4 regions of the Variovorax sp. 01N425 genome follow, and region 1 is predicted to be linked to each of the others. Evidence: predicted binding sites of a transcription regulator. Region 1 holds the regulator's gene; each other region holds the start of a gene.

What was found. The regulator sigma-54, encoded in region 1, starts transcription at its own class of promoters, with help from an activator protein. The targets are predictions, from matches to a motif close to TGGCANGNAANCTGCTTT.
Region 2: a site for sigma-54 is predicted at 3,380-3,397, ahead of adh (aldehyde dehydrogenase). Genes of this name have one in related genera too.
Region 3: a site for sigma-54 is predicted at 3,793-3,810, ahead of AC1DSC_RS32130 (PQQ-dependent methanol/ethanol family dehydrogenase). Genes of this name have one in related genera too.
Region 4: a site for sigma-54 is predicted at 2,675-2,692, ahead of AC1DSC_RS27160 (isopenicillin N synthase family dioxygenase). Genes of this name have one in related genera too.

What each region holds. Positions count from the first base shown of each region.
Region 1 covers NZ_JBFTRJ010000014.1:125,756-130,854, forward strand. The annotation lists partial or broken gene AC1DSC_RS24045 (LysE family translocator) at 1-8, shown strand, start outside; gene AC1DSC_RS24050 (phospholipase D family protein) at 19-1,623, opposite strand; gene AC1DSC_RS24055 (RNA polymerase factor sigma-54) at 1,634-3,226, opposite strand; gene lptB (LPS export ABC transporter ATP-binding protein) at 3,244-4,038, opposite strand; gene lptA (lipopolysaccharide transport periplasmic protein LptA) at 4,035-4,754, opposite strand; gene AC1DSC_RS24070 (thiol:disulfide interchange protein DsbA/DsbL) at 4,950-5,099, opposite strand, start outside.
Region 2 covers NZ_JBFTRJ010000008.1:307,928-313,026, reverse strand. The annotation lists gene AC1DSC_RS17010 (TolC family protein) at 1-748, opposite strand, end outside; gene AC1DSC_RS17005 (hypothetical protein) at 745-1,095, opposite strand; gene AC1DSC_RS17000 (hypothetical protein) at 1,213-1,653, opposite strand; gene adh (aldehyde dehydrogenase) at 1,784-3,304, opposite strand; gene AC1DSC_RS16990 (sensor domain-containing diguanylate cyclase) at 3,688-5,099, shown strand, end outside.
Region 3 covers NZ_JBFTRJ010000035.1:9,470-14,568, reverse strand. The annotation lists gene AC1DSC_RS32145 (GYF domain-containing protein) at 1-1,652, opposite strand, end outside; gene AC1DSC_RS32140 (hypothetical protein) at 1,804-2,199, opposite strand; gene AC1DSC_RS32135 (methyltransferase family protein) at 2,929-3,606, shown strand; gene AC1DSC_RS32130 (PQQ-dependent methanol/ethanol family dehydrogenase) at 3,878-5,099, shown strand, end outside.
Region 4 covers NZ_JBFTRJ010000018.1:63,531-68,629, reverse strand. The annotation lists gene AC1DSC_RS27170 (BMP family ABC transporter substrate-binding protein) at 1-846, opposite strand, end outside; gene AC1DSC_RS27165 (VOC family protein) at 914-1,300, opposite strand; gene AC1DSC_RS27160 (isopenicillin N synthase family dioxygenase) at 1,638-2,642, opposite strand; gene rutR (HTH-type transcriptional regulator RutR) at 2,845-3,591, shown strand; gene rutF (NADH-dependent FMN reductase RutF) at 3,740-4,282, opposite strand; gene AC1DSC_RS27145 (malonic semialdehyde reductase) at 4,312-4,911, opposite strand; gene rutD (pyrimidine utilization protein D) at 4,908-5,099, opposite strand, start outside.

The DNA of each region.
Region 1 (5,099 bases):
GCAGCTGAGCCGCGCGGGCTACAGCAGGCTCTCGGGCGTCAGCGGCGCCAGCATCTCGAGCATGGTGCGGCCCCAGAAATCGGAGTCGGGCTCCTCGTTCAGCACGGTGGTCCGGCCGGCCTCCTCCTCGCTGATCCACTCGATGCGCGCATTGCCGCTGTCCTTCGCAAAGCGCAGCCGGTAGGCGCCCTGCTGCTTCAGCACCTCGATGAGCTTGAGCGTCTGCTGCGCCATCTCGGGGCTGCGGATGAACAAGCCGATCTCGGTGTTGTGCGTCTCGGAGCGCGGGTCGAAGTTCATCGAGCCAACGAAAAGAACCTGCCGGTCGATCACCGCCGACTTGGCATGCAGCCGGCCCACCGAAGTGCCGAACAGGCCGAGCCGCACGCTGCGACGCGTGCGCGTGGTGCTCAGTTCGTACAGCTCGGCGCCGAGCTCGAGCATCTCGGGCCGGTAGCGGCGGTAGGCCGTGTGGACCAGCGGCTCGTCGGTGGCGGCGAAGGAATTGGTGACGATGCTGATCTTCACGTTGCGCCGGCGGATCTCGCGCATCACTTCGAGCCCCGCCTTGCCCGGAATCAGGTAGGGCGAGACGATGGTCACCTCGGAGCGCGCGCGGCGCATCTGCTCGACCACGTTGTAGCGCACGCTGTCGACGTCGAGCAGCGGCACGCCGCCGTACGAGGCGGTCTTTCCGATCACGCGCTCGGGCGAATCGGCATACGCCTCGGCCAGCGTCCAGATCAGGTCGAGCTTGCCGGCATCCAGGTCTTCGGCGATTGGGCTGTAGCCGAGCAGGTCGTTGGGCGCGGGCCGGGGCGGCGGCGGCGTGGTGTCCGGGCCGGTGGCGGTGTCGAAGCGCTTCTGCAGCTCGTCACGTGTCAGCGCGCTCGCCACCACCGACTGGACCGGCCGCACATAGACGCTGTTCCAGTACTGGTCGAACAGCGCGCCCAGGCGCGGAATCAGCGCGCCGGCGACGAAGGTGTCGAGATCGAGAAAATTCTCGCCCGCCGTGCGCCTGAAATACTGGTTGCCGATGTTGCGCCCGCCCGCCACCGCCATCGCGCCATCGGCGATGAAGAGCTTGTTGTGCATGCGCCGGTTGACGCGGCTGAAGTCGAACAGCGAGGCGGTGAAGCGCCTGAGCAGGCTGCCGCGCCCGGCCGGAAAGGGATTGAACAGGCGCAGCTCGACATTCGGCGTGGCGGCCAGGCCGAGCAGCAGCTCGTCCTCGCCCGAGGTGTAGAGATCGTCCATCAGGAGCCGCACGCGCACGCCGCGCCGGGCCGCATCGCGCAGCGTGCGCAGCAGGTAGCGGCCGGTCTCGTCGTTCTCGATCTGGTAGTACTGCACGTCGAGCGTGCGCTGGGCGCGCCGCGCGAGCTGGATGCGGGTGTCGAAGGCAAAGTCGCCGCCCGGCATCAGGCGGAAGCCGCTCAGGTCGGGGTCGGGCTGCGAGGCCTGCGCGATCTTGCCGAGCGCGGTGTCGGCCGAGGCGGCCATGGCCCGGGTGGCCGGGCGCGGCGCCTCGTCGGGCAGGGTGGCGCAGCCGGCGAACAGCAGCACCGCCGCCATGGCGAAGACCCATTGCCCACAGCGCGACAGCAGGCGACGGGCCATCGGCGGCTTTCTACAGCGCCTTGCGGAGGTTGGCGGGCGCGATGCGCAGGGCCTCGCGGTACTTGGCCACGGTGCGGCGCGCGCACTCGATGCCCTGCTCCTTGAGCATCTCGGAGATCTGGCTGTCGGACAGCGGCTTCTTGATGCTCTCGGAGCTCACGAACTGCTTGATCAGCGCGCGCACCGCGGTGCTCGACGCATTGCCGCCGGTCTCGGTGCCCAGCGCCGAGCCGAAGAAGTACTTGAGCTCGACCGTGCCGAAAGGCGTGGACATGTACTTGGCCGTGGTCACGCGCGAGATGGTCGATTCGTGCAGGCCCAGTTCGTCGGCAATCTCGCGCAGCACCAGGGGCCGCATCGCGAGCTCGCCGTGCACGAAGAAGCTCTTCTGCCGCTCGACGATGGCGTTGCTCACGCGCAGGATGGTGTCGAAGCGCTGCTGGATGTTCTTGATGAACCAGCGCGCCTCCTGCAGCCGCTGCGACAGCGCCTGGCTGCCCTCGCCCTTGTGCGACTTGAGCGCGCCGGCATAGATGTCGTGCACGCGCAGCCGCGGCATCACCTCGGGATTGAGCATGACGCGGAACTTGGCATTGGTGCCGCGGCCGACCTTGGTGACGATCACGTCGGGAATGACGATGTTGCGCTCGACGTCGACAAAACGGCGGCCCGGCTTGGGCTCCAGGCGCGAGATGACCTGCAGCGCCGAGCGCACCAGCTCTTCGTTGGTGCGCGTGAGCGTGGCCAGGCGCTTGAAGTCGCGCCGCGCGAGCAGCTCCATCGGCTGCTTGCAGATGGCGATGGCGGTCTTGCGCACCAGCGCCTGTTCCTCGGTCTCGCTTTCGCTCGCGAGTGCGCGCAGCTGGATGCAAAGGCATTCGCCCAGGTCGCGCGCGCCGACGCCGGCCGGCTCCAGGCTCTGCAGCAGGCCGAGCGCCACCTGGAAGTGGTGCACCAGCTCGTCGAACTGGTCGTTGTCGTCGCCCGCGAGGCCCGAGGCCAGCGCCGGCAAGGAGTCTTCGAGATAGCCGTCGTCGTTGAGCGATTCGATCAGGAAGCGCAGCGCGGCGCTGTCGTTCTCGTTGAGCCGCAGGCTCAGCGCCTGCCGGTGCAGGAAGGACTGCAGCGACTCCTGGCTGCGCGCGAGTTCGGTGGCGTCGGCGCGCTCGTCGTCGCCCAGGTTGTTCTGGCGCGCGGGGGCATCGCTGCCCCATTCGCTGTCGTCGGGCGCCATGTCGACGGTGCCGTCGCCTTCCCAGTCGGGCTCGCGCTCGGTGGCGTCGGCGGCAGGAACCTCGGACTCGGCCGTGGAGGCGGTTTCGCTCGAAGTGCTGGTCGTGCTGCTGGCCGGGGCCGAGCTGAATTCGCCCTCGGCGGCTTCACCGGCCTCGTCGCGCGGCACCGGCGTGTCGATGGCGTCGAGCCCGAATTCCTCGCGCGCGGCTTCTTCCGCGGTGCGTTCGAGGAACGGGTTCTCGTCCAGCATCTGCTCCACTTCCTGGCTCAGTTCGAGCGTGGACAGCTGCAGCAGCCGGATCGACTGCTGCAGCTGGGGCGTGAGCGCCAGGTGCTGCGAAACGCGAAGGGACAGCCCTTGCTTCATGGAGACCGACTCCTCCCTTACATCCGGAAGTGCTCGCCGAGGTACACCCTGCGTACTTCGGCGTTGTCGACGATCTCCGAGGGTGTGCCTTGTGCCAGCACATGCCCGTCGCTGATGATGAACGCGTGATCGCAGATGCCCAGCGTCTCACGCACGTTGTGGTCGGTGATGAGCACGCCGATGCCGCGCTCCTTCAGGAAGCTGATGATCCGCTGGATCTCGATCACCGCGATCGGGTCGATGCCGGCAAAGGGCTCGTCCAGCAGGATGAAGCGCGGCTGCGTGGCCAGCGCGCGGGCGATCTCGACCCGGCGCCGTTCGCCGCCCGAGAGCGCGAGCGCGGGCGAATCGCGAAGATGGTCCACCCGCAGGTCGGCCAAAAGGCCCGAGAGGCGCTCCTCGATGCGCTGCCTGGTCAAGGGCGCGGGCTTGCCGCTGGCGTCGGGTTCGCGCTGGAGCTCGAGCACGGCGCGCACGTTTTCCTCGACCGTGAGCTTGCGGAAGATGGAGGCTTCCTGCGGCAGGTAGCTCAGGCCCATGCGCGCGCGCCGGTGGATCGGCATGTGGGCGATGGGCTCGCCGTCGATGGTGATCTCGCCCGCATCGGCCCGCACCAGCCCCACGATCATGTAGAACGAGGTGGTCTTGCCGGCGCCGTTGGGGCCGAGCAGCCCGACGACTTCGCCCTTTTGCACGTCGAGCGAGACGTCCCGCACGACCTTGCGGCTGCCGTAGCTCTTCTGCAGGCCGCGCACCACCAGGCGGCTGCCCGGCGTGCCGTCGGCGTTCTGGGTTCCAGCGGCTTCGATCACTTGCGCCTTTCCCCGTCGCCGCCCAGCGTGGTGGTCGAGCGCAGGCCGGCACCGGGTGCCGGCTGGGGCGCGGCCGCCGCCGGCGCGGCCCGTCCGCCGGCGGGCGCCGAGGCCCCGGGCGCCGGCGCGGTGGCGCTCTTGGGCGTGAGGATGGTCCGCACGCGTCCGCCTGGGGGTGCGTTCACGCCCGTGTTGGGCGGCACGGTGGAACCGTTGACCGTGTAGGTGTCGTTGCTCTGGTCGTAGACGATGAGCGCGCCGGTGCTCTCGTCGTTGGGCGTGGCGCCGATCAGCCGGCGCATGACGGCATTGCGGATGAACTTGACGTTGTCGGCGCGGCTGTCGTATTCGATGACCTCGGATTCGCCCTCGATCCACTCGTCGGGCGCATTGCGCTTCTGCTTGTAGTAGGCCCTTTTGCCGGGCGCCGCCGTGACCACGCCGTACTGGTAGCCCTCGGCGTCCTGGCGCACGTCGATGCGCGCGCCGCGGATGATGATCGTGCCCTTGGTGACCAGCACGTTGCCCGTGAACACGCTCGTCTGCTTGAGGTCGTCGTAGCGCATTGCATCGGATTCGATGTTCATCGGCTTGCTGCGGTCGGCGGTCTCGGCCAGCGCGCCCGAGGCCAGGCCGGCCAGCAGCAGCGCGCCGGCGGCCAGGCGGCGGATTCGGCGAACGAAGGGGGTGGTGTGGGGATAGGAGGGCAATGTCATAGAGGCACGAAACTTGCTCTGAACCATTGTATGCGGCGGATCAGCACCAGCCACCAACGCCGATGAAAAAGGCCCGCCGAAGCGGGCCGGTGTCCCCATCGGGAGACACCGCGGAACCGGCTTCGCCGGGCCGCAGGTGCCGCCCCTGCAAGGGGGGTGGGCGCAGCGGACACGAAGTGCCGCGCAGCCTGGGGGTTAGCCCTTTTTCGCTTCGCCGATCAGGTAGTTGGTAACCTGCAGCGCCTTGGTCATGTTGCCGGCCAGTTCGCCGTCCACGTACCAGCGCCCGTTCACTGCCAGCGCCGGCACGCCGGCCACCTTGTAGGCGTCGGTCAGCTGCGCGGC
Region 2 (5,099 bases), on a different contig from region 1:
CCTGCGCATCGTCGAGCCCCAAGGCACGCACCAGCTCCTCGCGCGCAGCAGTGGCGGCGTGCTGCGCCGAGGCCAGCTGCGCGGTCGCGTCGGCATAGAAGACCTGCTGGCGCGCGCGCTGCAGCTTGCTGAAGTTGCCGATCTGCTGCATGCGCCGCGCGAGTTCCGCGCTGGCCTGGGCCGATCGGTTGACCTGCTCGGCATAGCGCAGCATCTGCTGCGCGGCCACCGCGCGGACCCAGGCCTGCCGCACCTGCGTGACCTGGTCCACCACGGCGCCGGTGAGCTGCACCTTGGCCTGGCTCGATTGGCTGCGCGAGATCGACAGGCGCTGCGGCAGCAGGATGAGGTCCACGAGGCCGAAGGACAGGAGCCGCCCGAGTTCGAGCTCGCTGCCCAGGCGCATGCGCTCGAAGCTGAAGACCGGGTTGGGCAGCCGGCTCGACTGGTTGGCCGCGGCGATGTCGCCCCAGCTCTGCGCGACCAGCGCCTGCACCGCGGGGCTGTTGGTGAGCGCGAGCTGCACCGCGTCGCTTTGCGAAATCGGCCTGGACAGCAGCTCCTGCGCGAGCGCGGCGCGGCGGTCGCGCTGTTCCTGCGTGCGGCTGAGTTCGAGCTTGCCGCCGGTGAACTGCTGGGCCTGGGTGTTGGTGTCCTGCAGCGCGTCGTCGATGCCGACCGAGGCGCAGCCGGCCAGCAAGAGGGCCGCAGCAGCGGCCGCGGCCGTGAGGCGCAAGGCGCGCTTCATGGCTTCTTCTCCTTGCTGGCGGGAGGCATGGGCATCGCGTGCCCCTGGTGCGCGGCGGGTGCCTCGGAGGCGCCGCCACCTGCCCCACCCGCCGCCTCTTCGGCATAGGCCTTCCAGCCGCCGCGCTGGCGGACGGTCTCGTTGGCCTCCTTCCAGGGAATGGGCTTGTCGTCGGTGAAGGGCCGATAGCCCTCGAGCGCGGACTTGTAGCTCAGCGTGGTGGGCGCACGGGTGGCTGCCTCTTCAGCGCGCGGCGCGGAGGCCGGTGCCGGCTGGGCCGCGGCAGCGAGCGCCGCTGCCATGGCCGGAAGAACAGCCAGCCAACGGGCCGGCAATGAATGGAACATGGAATCCTCGCGTGTTCATGAACGGAACGCGTCACTGCCGCCCGAAGGGGTGTGACGCAGGCGATGCATGCGCGCTGCTGCGGCCCGTGACCGGGCGCGCGCAGGCGCACGAACGCTTCAGGCGCGAGGAGGTTTGTCGAGAAGGCGCGGCGCGACCGTGGCCACCGTGCTGGCGGGCTCGGCGAGGTCGGCGCGGGGAAGGCCCTGGAACACGATCAGTTCCAGCGTGCTGGTGAGCGCGGTGGCGTGGCAGGCGCCGCAGGTGCCGCACTTGTGCATGCCATCGGGCGACGCGTGGGTGTCGGCGTGGGCGCTTTGGTCGCCGGAAGATGTCCCGGCGTCCTGCGCGGCAGCTTCGTGGTGCTGATGGCCTGCATGCCCATCGCCGTGCGCCTGCTGCGCATGCCGATGCGCAGCGGCCGGCGCGGCGGCTGCCGCAGCAGCCAGGGCAGCACCCTCATGGCCCGGTCCGCAAAAGACCATGGCGGCAGCCGCGTACGCCTGGAAGGGCACGGCAAACATCACGATCCAAAGGACGAAGAGGCGAACCCGGTGCATGCGAGGATTGTAGATAGAGCAGCAATGCCTGTCCGTATTCGACGGGCATGCATGCCACTCTAGCCATCCAGGCCGACGGTTTCCCGTCGGCCGGATTACAGCGCCGTCATCTTCGGGCGCCGCCGTGCCGTCAGAAGAAGCCGAGCTTCTTCGGCGAATAGCTCACGAGCAGGTTCTTGGTCTGCTGGTAGTGGTCGAGCATCATCTTGTGCGTCTCGCGGCCGATGCCCGATTCCTTGTAGCCGCCGAAGGTGGCGTGCGCGGGGTAGGCGTGGTAGCAGTTGGTCCACACGCGGCCGGCCTGGATGGCGCGGCCCATGCGGTAGGCGGTGCTGCCGTTGCGCGTCCACACGCCGGCGCCCAGGCCGTAGGGCGTGTCGTTGGCAATCTCCAGCGCCTCGGCCTCGGTCTTGAAGGTGGCAATGGCGAGCACGGGGCCGAAGATCTCCTCCTGGAAGATGCGCATCTTGTTGTGGCCCTTGAACAGCGTGGGCTCGATGTAGTAGCCGCCGGCCAGCTCGCCGCCGAGCTGCGCGCGGCCGCCGCCGGTCAGGCACTGCGCGCCCTCTTCCTTGCCGAGCGCGAGATAGCTCATGATCTTGTCCATCTGGATGGCCGAGGCCTGCGCGCCCATCATGGTGTCGGTGTCCAGCGGATGGCCCTGCTTGATGGCCTTGATGCGCTCGAGCGCACGCGCCATGAACTTGTCGTAGATCGATTCCTGGATCAGCGCGCGCGACGGGCAGGTGCAGACCTCGCCCTGGTTGAAGGCGAACAGCACCAGGCCTTCGATGGCCTTGTCGAAGAAGTCGTCGTCCGCGTCGGCGATGTCCTCGAAGAAGATGTTGGGGCTCTTGCCGCCGAGCTCCAGCGTGGCCGGGATCAGGTTGCCGGCCGCGGCCTGCGCGATGACGCGGCCGGTGGCGGTGGAGCCCGTGAAGGCGATCTTCGCGATGCGCTTGCTGCCCGCCAGCGCCATGCCGGCTTCGCGGCCGTAGCCGTTCACGATGTTGAGCACGCCGGGCGGCAGCAGGTCGGCCAGCAGCTCGGCCATCACCATGATGCTCACGGGCGTGGATTCGGCGGGCTTGAGCACCACGCAGTTGCCCGCGGCAATGGCGGGCGCGAGCTTCCACGCGGCCATCAGGATCGGGAAGTTCCACGGAATGATCAGCCCCACCACGCCCAGCGGCTCATGGAAGTGATAGGCGATGGTGTTCTCGTCGATCTCGCTCAGCGCGCCTTCCTGTGCGCGCAGGCACCCGGCAAAGTAGCGGAAGTGGTCGATGGTCAGCGGAATGTCGGCGTTGAGCGTCTCGCGGATCGGCTTGCCGTTGTCCACGGTTTCCGCATAGGCGAGCAGCTCGAGGTTCTGCTCCAGGCGGTCGGCAATCTTCAGCAGCAGGTTGGCGCGCTCGGCCGGCGAGGTGCGTCCCCATTGGCCCGCGGCCGCGTGGGCGGCGTCGAGCGCGAGCTCGATGTCCTCCGCGCCCGAGCGGGCGGCGCGCGTGTAGGGCTTGCCGGTGATCGGCGTGATCACGTCGAAGTACTGGCCCTTCACGGGCGGCACGAACTTGCCGTTGATGAAGTTGTCGTAGGCCGGCTTGAAGTCGATCTTGGCACCGGGGGTGTTGGGGCTCGCGTATTGCATGGTCTCTTGTCTCCGTCGGGTAAAGGGGTGGAAGGCGGCCGCGCAAGCCGGATGCCGCGCGGTCCCGGGTGCTGCATTGCACGGGCCATGCCACGCGGTCCTGGAGGCCATTCGCCCGATCTGGCACATGCATCGGCCCGATTTCCTGCGCCAGGCTGCAACAGCGCTGCGTGTCGCGGTGAGCAGCTGTCACGAAACGGGACAAGACACCCGCCGCTGGCACACAAGATCAAGCGGCTGCCGGATGCGCGCTGGGCGTCGCATTCGGATACATTGGGGCCGCGTTCGCCTTCGGCGAGCCACCCCATCCTTCCTTCCGCCGCCATGCTTCCTTGCCCCGAAAGCGCGTAGTGATTCGCGGACCCTCCATCACCGCCCGGACCATGGCTTTCGTGGCCGTCGTCTGCCTCAGCCTGCTGGCGATCGACTTCTGGAACAGCTGGGAGGCGCGCACCGACCAGCTCCAGCAGATGAACGTGGCCACGTCGAACCTCTCGCGCGCCATGGCGCAGCAGGCCGACGACACGATCAAGAAGGCCGACACCGTGCTGGTCGGCATGGTCGAGCGCGTGGAGCACGACGGCACCGATCCATCCGACGTGGCGCGGCTTCGCCAGCTGCTGGCCCTGCGCGTTGCCGAGCTCCCCCAGCTCGACGGCCTGCACATCTACGACCAGGACGGCAACTGGATTGCGAACTCCCGCCCCACGCGGCCGGAGAACCTGAACAACGCGGACCGCGAGTACTTCGCCTTCCACCGCACGCACGCAGAGCGCGGACCGCACATCGGCATTCCGGTTCAAAGCCGTACCAGCGGCCGGCTGCTGGTGCCGGTTTCGCGGCGCATCAACCATGCGGACGGCAGCTTTGCCGGCGTGGCGCTCGCGACGATCCACGTCGACTTCTTCTCCAGGTTCTACGACAGCCTGGACATCGGCCAGGCCGGCGCCGTGGCGCTGGTGCTCGAGAACGGAACCATGATGACCCGGCGGCCCTACAGCCCCGACATGGTGGGACGGAACATGCTGGAGACCCAGCTCTTTCGCTCCTACGCCGCGCATGGGCCGGTCGGCACGGCCTACATCAAGTCGGCGCAGGACGGCGTGACACGGTTGAACAGCTTCCGGCGCCTGGACAACTACCCGCTGTTCGTTTCCGCGGCGCTGTCCAAGGACGAGATCCTGGCCAACTGGTGGCGCGACACGCTGTGGCATTCGGGCGGCGTCGTTCTGCTGAGCCTGATCGTCGGCTTCATCGGATGGCGCCTGGTGCGGCAGTTCCAGCTCCAGACCCGCACCGAGGCCGAGCTGCGGCAGGCGCGCGATGCGCTCGAAACGCTCAACAAGACCCTCAACACCCTGGCCATGGAAGACGGCCTGACCGGGCTCGCGAACCGCAGGCAGTTCGACGTGGCGCTGGACAGCGAATACAGCCGCGCCGCGCGCAACGCGAGCACGCTGGCGCTGATCATGATGGATGTGGATTGCTTCAAGCAATACAACGACATCTACGGCCATGCGGCGGGCGACGAGTGCCTGCAGACCATCGGCCGCACCATCGCGCGCGTCGCGTCGCGGCGCCCGGGAGATCTTGCGGCGCGCTATGGCGGAGAAGAGCTGGCGGTGCTGCTGCCGAACACCGACGTCGCGGGCGCCGTGATGCTGGCCGAACGCATCCGCAGCGCCGTGCGCGAGCTGAAGATCGAACATGCGGGCACCGCCGACGGATTCGTGACGCTGAGCGCCGGCGTGGATGCGCTCAGTCCCCAGGCCGGCATCGGCGGCCAGCCCAAGGA
Region 3 (5,099 bases), on a different contig from region 1:
TTGGCCTCCAGCTGGCTGTCGTACGCCTGCAGCAGCGACAGCGCTTCGTAGGGTCGATGGGTCTTGAGCAGCAGGCTGGCCAGCCGCCCCCTGACATCAACCAGGCTTGGCGCCACGGAAAGCGCCTTGTACGACCATTCGATGGCATCGCCGGTGTGGCCAAGCTTCTCGTGGCTGTCCGCGTAGTAGGCAAAGAGGTCATACGCTCCTGCCCCGAGGTCCATCGACTTTTTCAGATGAACGATGGCTTCTTCGTGCTTGTCGCGTTGATTCAACACGAACCCGAGGCGGGCGATGCCGACGGAATCCTCCGGCCGAAGGCGCACGTATTCGCGCCAGCTTGATTCCTGGCACCGCAAGTCGCGCAGCTGCGCGCACTTGTTGGCCTGGGACCTGAAGTCTTCTGCGCTCAGGTTGTCCTTGTTGAGCCAGCGCTCCACGTAGCCACGGCTCGAGAGCGAACTGGCGCCCGAGGTCGCAAGCAGCACCGCGCAGCACCCGACAAAGACCTGCAGGTTCTTCCGTTGGCTCGGGTAAGCGGTCCAGAGCGAGAAGATTGCGACCACCACAACTGGAATCAGCAGCGCGCCGAGTCCAACCCCCAGTGCGACGCCGAAGGAGGTCCGTTCGGGCAGGTGGAAGGCCAGGCTGAACCACACCAGTGCCACGGACAGCACGACCGCGCATGCCCACAGGGGCGCGCCTGCGGTGCGCTCGCGCAGCCTGTCAAGTCTGACGAAGTCCGGCTCGACATCGGATGGCGCGGCAGGCCTCCCGCCGGTCAGTTCCGGAATCTGCTGCAGAGGCTTCCAGGTCAGGCGCCCTTCGCACCAGACGAGCGTGTTCAAGCTGATGGTGCCCGCCTGCACGAGTTGCTCGAGTTGCGCAGCCGACACGGGCCCGCTTCTGTGCTCGCCTTCCGCGTACCACCAGACCTGCTCTCCCTCACCCCTCGCGGGGGAGCTGGCGAGGTCCGCCGCAGGCGCCAGTGGCACCGGAACGTCTGTAAACACTGGCTCCCGGCGCTGCTCCAGCCCCTTCAAATTTCTTACGCGAGGGCGTCCAGGCTCAAAGGGGGCGGAACCGGCGCTCTGCTTGACGCCTAAGTACGTGTTCTTCACCCGCTCGGACTTCGTGAAGTACAGGAACCAGAGGAAGCTGGAGATGAAGCCGCGCACGGTGCGTCCGGCATCTTCGCCAGCTGCATTGACGTCCAGGAACGCCCAGGCTGCACCCACGTCGCCGAGGTACATCACGAATGGACTGAGAGCCAGAAAGAGCTTGGCATGCGCCACGCTCTCCGGCTCGTACCTCGTGCGAAGCCGATTTGCCATCCAGACTTGCCAAACGATGACGCCCAGCAGCAGGCACCAGCAGAAGGCTTTGTAAGGCACGTAGCCCGCAAGCTCCAGGACTGCGGGCGTGCGCGCTTCAACATCCGTGAACGTCTTCAGTTGCGTCCCGATGCCGACCAGGGGTGTAAGGACGAACGCCGTGACAAGAAAGAAGCCGAGCCAGCCTTTGGTTCCGTACAGCGTCTGTCCTTGAACCTCCCTCTGGCGTGCCGACCGGCGGGTGAGCCATACGCAACCCGCAACGAGCGCGATGAACAGCAACAATGGCACCATCGAGCCAACCTGCTCCAGCTTCATTTCCGCTCCTCGGTCTTTAAGTTCTTTTTTGGGGTTCGGCCTGTCGACGGCAATGTGCGCGCGAGCGCGGATACGGGCACTCGGGCACCCGCCAAGCTGCGAAACGCGGGCTCTCGCTTTAAACCAGAAAACGAGCTCTTGCTTGCCGCCATCATTCCGCCGGCGCGAAAGTGGTGTGTTCGGAAGCGGGCTCACCCGCCGTCTTGCGCTTCTTGGATGGCGTCAGGGCAAGAAGATTGAGCAGGCAAGGCATTGCCAGCAGGGCAACGAAGACCGCGATGAAGAAGCCATCTCGGAGCGGGAGCGACCACAGGATGAAGGTAATTCCTGCGGACAAGCCGGCCATCCACAGGCCGTTCAGAAGGAGTGCCACCACGACGGCAAGGCGGGAGGAGTCCTGTCGAAAGGCAATCAGTGCCGCGCCAAGCGGCAGCAAGTGAATCACCATAACCAGCGGCGAGGCCCGCGGATAGCGAGCCATCGCAAGTGCGCCAATCCCGAAGATGGCAACACCAACCCAATCGAGTACCTTCGCCCAGGTTCGCATTCGGATTCCCTCCAACGGGCGCGCGACCTGATTAGCCGGTACCGCCCCAACCCTCGACTACTCGAGGCGTCTCCCGGGAGGAGTACCGCCGCTTATGTTTTTTTGCACCCGCTCGTTGGCCGTTTTCTATGGTGCTGGCGAGATGTTACCCGCAGTAACCCGAGCACACAACGCTCAGGAAGGCCTGAGCTTTCCGCCGGGCGTGAGTATTGGGGCGATGGAACGAAAGTCCGCTCGTGGCCGACTGTAGCCGCTGGCCCCCGGCGGCTGCCATCGAGGAACGCCGCAACTTTCTCGGCCAATGCAGGGTCGGAAGACCGTATCGCCAAGGTTGCGGGTTGGTCAGCGATTGGGTCAACAGTAACGAATTGCCCGGGCTCGCCGCGAAGAGACAGCGTCTGTTCGGTCCACTCCTCGTCGTCTGGAGTTCGGCTGTTTCCGTCAGAGTCGATATTGCAGTCGGGTCCCCACAGATGCGCCGCGAGTTTCCAGTATGCAGGGCGCCGCGCCGCGCCGCGGCGCTGACATGTACAACGTGAGTTGACGAGGAGGGGTTTGAGGTCACGTCATCAATTTCCGGTGGTGGTCGCGAAAGTCCGGACGGTCGACCCCGGGCTGACAGTGAGAGGCTTCTGACCCCATCTTTCCGATTTCGTAGATGCATCAGCGTGCCATCGTATTTGAGCCGCCTGTTGCGCAATGGAACGCCGGACATACCATTCACTGTCCATGGATCCGCTCCACAAGAAAGCCATCGCGCAAGGGGTTGCGGGAATGGCCGTTCTCGTTGCCTTCGTCTTCCTGCCCGCGGGCACGTGGCAATACTGGCAAGGCTGGCTCTTTGTCGCCGTCTTTTCTCTCTCGACCATCGGCTTCACTGTCCATCTTGCCCTCCACGACAGGCCGCTGCTCGAGCGCCGCATGAATGCCGGACCGCAGCATGAGAAAGAGTGGCCGCAGAAGATCATTGTGTCGCTCATCATCCTCGCGTTTTTCATCTTTATCATCCTGCCCGCACTCGATTACCGGTTCGGCGTCTCGCCGGTTCCCGCTTATATGTCCCTTGCAGGGAACATCGTGATCGTGGCGTCCTTCCTCTTTATTTTCTGGGTGCTGAAGGTCAATAGTTATGCAGCAGCCAACATCAGCGTCGCGGGCGACCAGAAGGTGATCGACAGCGGCCCCTACGCTCATGTGCGTCATCCTATGTACGCTGGCGCGCTCTGGCTTTTCATCGGCATGCCGCTCGCACTTGGCTCGTGGTTCACGATCTGCCTCCTCCCGCTCGTCCTGCCGGTGCTGATCTGGCGACTTCTTGACGAGGAAAAGATCTTGCGCCGTGATCTTCCCGGCTACGACGAATACGCAAGCCGTGTGCGTCATCGCCTCATTCCCTATGTCTGGTAGGAACCGGGCGGCCTTGGCGCTCAATCGGCGGCCGTTGCGCGGCCGGCGCCTTCCGGCGATTCACTGCGCCGTGATGCAACGGTTGCGCCCCGCGCGCTGTTCGACCTTGTAGCAATGCAGCGGGAAAACCCGCGCCCGGCGGCCCGGGCGATGCGCGCAAGAGCCCCTGGAAGCCCGCATCGCGCGTGGCATGGAGATTGCCCTTGACTCCCGTGAAGGCATGCCCGCATGGCACGCCCGAGCCGCTATCCACACCCACGAGGAGACATCCATGCAATTGAAGCTCTTGAACGCGCTCATGGCCATCGGCCTGGCCGCGGCCGGCAGCGCCGGCGCGCAAGTCACGGACAAGATGATCCAGTCCGAAGCCACCGCGAACGGCAACGTCCTGACCTGGGGGGTCAATACCCAGGGCCAGCGCTACTCGCCGCTGAAGCAGGTCAACACCGGCACCGTGTCCCGGCTCGCGCCGGTATGGGCCTTCTCCTTCGGCGGGGAGAAGCAGCGCGGCCAGGAGGCGCAGCCCGTGATCCACAAGGGCAAGATGTTCGTCACCGCCTCGTACTCGCGCATCTATGCGCTCGACGCCACCACCGGCAAGAAGCTGTGGAAGTACGAGCACCGCCTGCCCGAGGGCATCATGCCCTGCTGCGACGTGGTCAACCGCGGCGCGGCGCTGTACGACAACCTGGTGATCTTCGCCACGCTCGACGCGCAGCTGGTGGCGCTCGACCAGAACACCGGCGACGTGGTCTGGAAGGAGAAGATCGACGACTACGCGGCCGGCTACTCGGCCACCGCGGCGCCGATCATCGCCAACGGCCTGATCCTCACGGGGGTGTCGGGCGGCGAGTTCGGCATCGTCGGCCGCGTCGAAGCGCGCGACGCCAGGACGGGCAGCATGGTGTGGTCGCGCCCCACGGTGGAAGGCCACATGGGCTACACCTACGACAACGACGGCAACAAGAAGGAGGCGGGCGTCTCGGGCACGGTCAACAAGAGCTGGCCGGGCGACCTCTGGAAGACCGGCGGCGCCGCCACCTGGCTGGGCGGCACCTTCGATCCCAAGACCGGGCTGGCCTACTTCGGCACCGGCAACCCGGCGCCGTGGAACAGCCACTTGCGCAAGGGCGACAACCTGTTCTCGTGCTCGACCGTGGCCATCGACGTGAAGACCGGCCAGATCAAGTGGCACTACCAGAACACGCCCAGCGACAGCTGGGACTTCGACGGCGTGAACGAGTTCGTCACCTTCGACATGGACGGCCGGCGCGTGGGCGGCAAGGCCGACCGCAACGGCTACTTCTACGTGAACGACGCCACCACCGGCCAGCTGCTGAACGCCTTCCCCTTCGTGAGGAAGACGACCTGGGCCAACGGCATCGACCTGAAGACCGGCCGCCCGAACTTCGTGCCCGAGAACCGCCCGGGCGATCCCGTTGCGGGCGGCGACGGCAAGAAGGGCAGCTCGGTCTTCGCGGCGCCGGGCTTCC
Region 4 (5,099 bases), on a different contig from region 1:
GCCGGCCATGATCTTCTTGAGCTCGGGCGAAAGGAAGCGGTCCCACACCCACACCGACGAGCACAGCGTGGCCTTGGGCGCGAACTGGCGCAGGTCGCGGTGGTGGCCGGTGCCGTACACGCCGCGCTCCTGCGCCACGATCTGCGGCGTGGGCGAGTCGACATGCTGGCCGATCACGTCGGCGCCCTGGTCGATCAGCGCGGCCGCGGCGGCGCGCTCCTTCACCGGGTCGTTCCAGGCGCCGGTGTAGATCACGTTGACCGTGGCGTTGGGGTTCATCTTCTGCGCGCCGAGCGCGAAGGCGTTGATGGTCCAGTTCACCACGCCAAAGGGGTTGGCCGCGACGAAGCCGAGCTTGCCGGTCTTGGAGGCCGCGCCCGCGGCCATGCCGCAGAGGTACTGGCTCTCGTAGGTGCGGCCGTAGAACGATTCGAGGTTGCTGCCGTTGGTGGTGCCAGAGCCGTTGAGAAAAGCCACCTCCGGGTACTTGGCGGCCAGGTCCTTGAAGCTGTCGGAGTAGCCGAAGGCGGTGCCGATCACGATGTTGGCGCCGCGCTGGATGAACTTCTCGGCCGCGGGCTTGATGGCCGATGCGTCTTCGGGCACGTTCTCGACGAACTGGATCTTCTGGCCGATCTCCTTCTCGATCTTCACGCGCGCCTCGTCGAAGGCCTGCGTCCAGCCGCCGTCGTTCTTCGGGCCGAAGTAGAGCATGGCGATCTTCGGCTTGTCCTTGAGCGTGAAGCCGTCGGCCGCCACGGCGGGAAGCGTGAACAACGCGCCGCCGGCCGCGAGCGCCGATGCAAGGCCGAAGGCGAAGCCGTGGGTGGGAGTGCGCAACAGCATGGAGCAACCTTTCGTGGGGAGCGTGTCGAAGAACGGGGAGAAAGAAGAAGAGGGCGTGCCGCGTGCGTCACATCATGAAGTTGATGCGAAACACATTGCCCTCGGGGTCGAGCAGCACCGACTGGTACCAGTTGTAGTAGGTGACGTAGGGCGGCTTGACCAGCGTGGCGCCGGCCTCGAGCGCAATGGGCACCATGCGGTCGACGTCGTCCTTGCTGTCGACGTCGATGTTCAGCAGAAACTTCACGCCGCGCGTGTCGGAAAATTCGGCCAGGTGCAGCAGTTCGTAGGCATCGAGCGCGTTGAAGCCGAGGCTCGATTTGCCGGTGTCGAGTCCGCGAAAGATCGGCGAGCGAATGGCCTCGATCTCCGGGAAGCCGAACACGCGCTGGTAGAAGCCGCTGAGCGCGGCCACGTCTTTGGCGAAGACGTTGACGTAGGAGAGATGGGGCATGTCAGTTTTTCTTGGCGCCGTTGTTCGGGGCGCTCTTGTTCAGGGCGCGTGCACAGGCCACCGGGTACTCCCCTCCGCGAATGTCCCCCGGCCTTCGGCCTCCTCCTTTATTTCGCTGCGGGGAGCACCCGATGCCCTGGGCACTTGGGCACGCCGCTGGTGAACAGCTGATCAACAGCCGCTCTGTCCAACGCTCCCGTCGATGGGGTGCCTTGCGCAGCGAAATTAAGGGGGAGGCCGAAGGCCGGAGGACATTCGCGGAGCAAGGTACCCCGTCGGCGGGAGCGCGCCCTGAACAACGAACCTCAAAGCGACGCAAAAAGCTGCGAGGTTTCATCTAGACCGCGACCTTGGTCCCACCAAAGGTCGTCTGCTTGACGAACTTCGACGTGAGATGGTCGCCCGAAGAAATCGGTGCGTACTTCGGCTGCTCGCCCGGTGCCAGGCAGCTTGGCAGGCACTCGACCATCGCGTCGTAGTTGGGCTGGTGAAAGAACACCAGCGACTGGCGGCGGTTGGTGCTGGCCACCTCGAACGGCGGGTTGACCACGCGGTGCAGCGTCGACACCCACTGGTCGTTGGTCCACTGCATCATCAGGTCGGCAATGTTGACCACCAGGCCGCCTTCCACCTGCGGCACGTCGACCCACTGGTCCGCCTTGTTGAACACCTGCAGGCCCTTGTCGTCGGGCAGCACGATCGTGAGGCTGCCGTAGTCGCTGTGCGCGCCCGCGCGCAGCTGGCCCGGCAGCGGCGCTTCGCGCTGCGGCGGATAGCTCAGCACGCGGAACATGCTGATGTGCCTGTCGATCTTGTCGTCGAAGAAAGTCTCGGGCAACGCAAGCCCGAGCGCGAAGATGCGCATCAGCGAGCGCGAGAGATCGCTCATGGCCTCGAAGTAGCTTTCGTACGCCTCGCGGAAACCGTCGATCGGCGGCCAGCTGTTGGGCTCGAAGTGCGGGCCGGCGGCAGGGCCGCGGTGGTAGTCGTCGTCCGGCACGTTCGAGGGGCCGACGGAAAACGATTCCTTCAGATCGCCGGGCGCGGCCTCTTCCAGGCTGTACGAAAGCCCCTCTTCGCCCACCGCGCTGTAGCCGCGCACCGCGTCTTCGCGTGGCCGGTCGACCTTGCGCTTCTCGGCCAGCGGCATGTCGAAGAAGCGGCGCGAGAGCTGCGACACGCGCGCGATCAGCTCGGCCGGAATGCCATGGTTGGTGATGACCAGAAAGCCGATGCTGCGGCAGGCCTCGTCGACCTTGGCCGCAACCTGCGCCTTGCCTTCGGCCGTGCCGGCGAAGTAGGGCGCGAGATCGATGATGGGTACGGACAGCAGCGTTGTCATGTGTCGGTCCTCGTGCTTGGCATGCCTTTCGCCATGCAACGTCTGTGCCAGTTGGACCAAATGGACAAAACGCGTTGGCCGCGTCAGCATGGTGCGTGCCGGCGGCGCGCGAAGGCCGCGCTGGCGCAACGCGATGCATCGCGGCCTTACAGTGGTGCGCGTTGAAAGAAGAACCAGCAAGCAATCGATGAAGCGAGGGAAGATGCCGAAGACCAAGGCGCTGGCCGCAGCCAGCAGCACGAAGAAGATCCCGGCCAAGAAAAGCCCGGTGAAGATCCCGGTGAAGGCTCCGGCGCGCAAGCGTGCGAAGCCCGCCGTGCGCAGCGCATCCGCGGTGAGCCGCAGGCTGCGCCAGGTCGAGGACAAGCGCAGCGCCATCCTGGGCGCCGCGCTGGGTTTGTTCTCGCGCTTCGGCCTGCATGGCACGTCCATCGACCAGGTGGCGGCGCGCGCCGATGTGTCCAAGAGCAACCTGCTCTACTACTTTGCGAACAAGGAGGAGCTGTACGTCAACGTGCTGCGCGACCTGCTCGCGCTGTGGCTCGAACCGCTGCGCGGCTTCAGCGCCGAGCAGGACCCGGCCGAAGCCATCGGCGGCTACATCCGCCGCAAGCTCGTGGTCTCGCGCGACCGGCCCGATGCATCGCGCCTGTTCTGCCTCGAGATGATCCAGGGCGCGCCGCTCCTGCGCGACGAGCTCGACCGCGAGCTGCGCACGCTGGTGGAGCGCAAGTCGGAGGTCATCCGTTCATGGATCGCAGCCGGCAAGCTCGCAGCGGTCGATCCGCACCACCTGATCTTCACGCTCTGGGCCGTGACGCAGCACTATGCGGATTTCGGCGTGCAGGTGCAGGCGCTGACGGGGCATACGCTGGAGGATCCGGCGTTCTTCGAGCAGACGGTGGAGAACGTGCAGCGGATCGTGCTGCAGGGCATTGCGCCGCGGTAGGGGGATTTACTCCCTCTCCCTCCGGGAGAGGGTGGGGGTGAGGGCCGGCGGCGTTGGAAGATGCGCTGCGATTGCAAGCGCCGCTGCCCTCACCCTGGCCCTCTCCCGGAGGGAGAGGGAAGAAGACAGGGAGAGGGAAAAAGAGGAGTCAGTGCGGCGGCGCCGCGATCTCGTGATACCGCCGATCGAAGTAGATGAGACTCTGCGCCGCCCCGCCAATCGCAATCGCCAACGCCTCGCAAAACAGCACGTCATGCGTCCCCGCACTCGTGGCCTGCACCACGCGGCAGTCGAACGAGGCCGCGGCATCTTCGAGCACCGGCGAGCCCGTGGCCTTGCGGCCCCATCGGCCCGCGGCAAAGCGCTCGTCCATCGGCGTCTTGCCGCCGAACAGGCCCGACAGCGCCTGGTGCCCCGCGGCCAGCACGTTCACGCACAGCACGCCGTTGGCCGTGAACGCGGGGTACACCGAGGCCGAGCGGTTCAGGCACACCAGCAGCATCGGCGGCTCGTCGGTCACGCTGCACACGGCCGAGGCCGTGAAGCCGGCGCGGCCTGCAGGGCCATCGGTGGTGATGATGTTGACCGCTGCGCCCAGCCGCGCCATGGCGTTGCGGTAGTCGGCCTTGGGCAGCGCGGGCGGCGCACCGCTCGGCATGACGTGGTGGGAGGCCATTGCGTTGGGCAGCATGAGAAAAGTCTCCGTTGTGAAGACGGGCTTCAGGCGAGGACGCAGGCTTCGTCGAAGCCGAGCCGCGGCAGGCGGCCGAACACCTTGGCCGGATCGCCATGGCCGAGATTGATCAGGAAGTTGGCGCTCCAGTCGGTGCCCTCGAAGAACGCGGCATCGACCTTCGCCTTGTCGAAGCCCGACATCGGCCCGGCGTCGAGCCCCACCGCGCGCGCGGCCAGCAGCAGGTAGGCCGCCTGCAGGCTGGCGTTGCGAAAGGCGGTTTCGTGCGCGGCCTCGGGGCTGCCGGTGAACCAGCTGCGCGCATCGGCATGCGGAAACAGCGTGGGCAGCTTGTCGTAGAACTTGCGGTCCCACGCGGCAATCACCGTGACGGGCGCCGTCATGGTCTTGTCGAGGTTGCCCTTGGAAAGCGCGGGCGCGAGGCGCTGCTTGCCTTCGGGCGTGCGAACGAACACGAAGCGCGCGGGCGAGCAGTTGGCCGAGGTCGGTCCCATGCAGGCCAGCGCGTAGACTTGGCGGATCTGCGCATCGGTCACGGGCTCGGCGGTCCAGCCGTTGTGGCTGCGCGCCTCGGTAAAAAGAAGGGCCAGTGCGGCGTCGTCGAGGGCGGGTTTCATCATGGTCATGCGGGAACGCCGGGTGCGCTGACCCGGGCGATAAAGTCGAGCAGGCTGCGGTTGAAGGCGGCGGCCTCGGTCACGCTGTGCGCGTGGCCGCCGTGCGGCAGGAAGTGGAGCGTCACGTCCTTGAGGCCATCGGCCAGGCGCTGTGAGCAGGTCCACGGCACCAGCGCATCGTCCATGGCGGCGGCCAC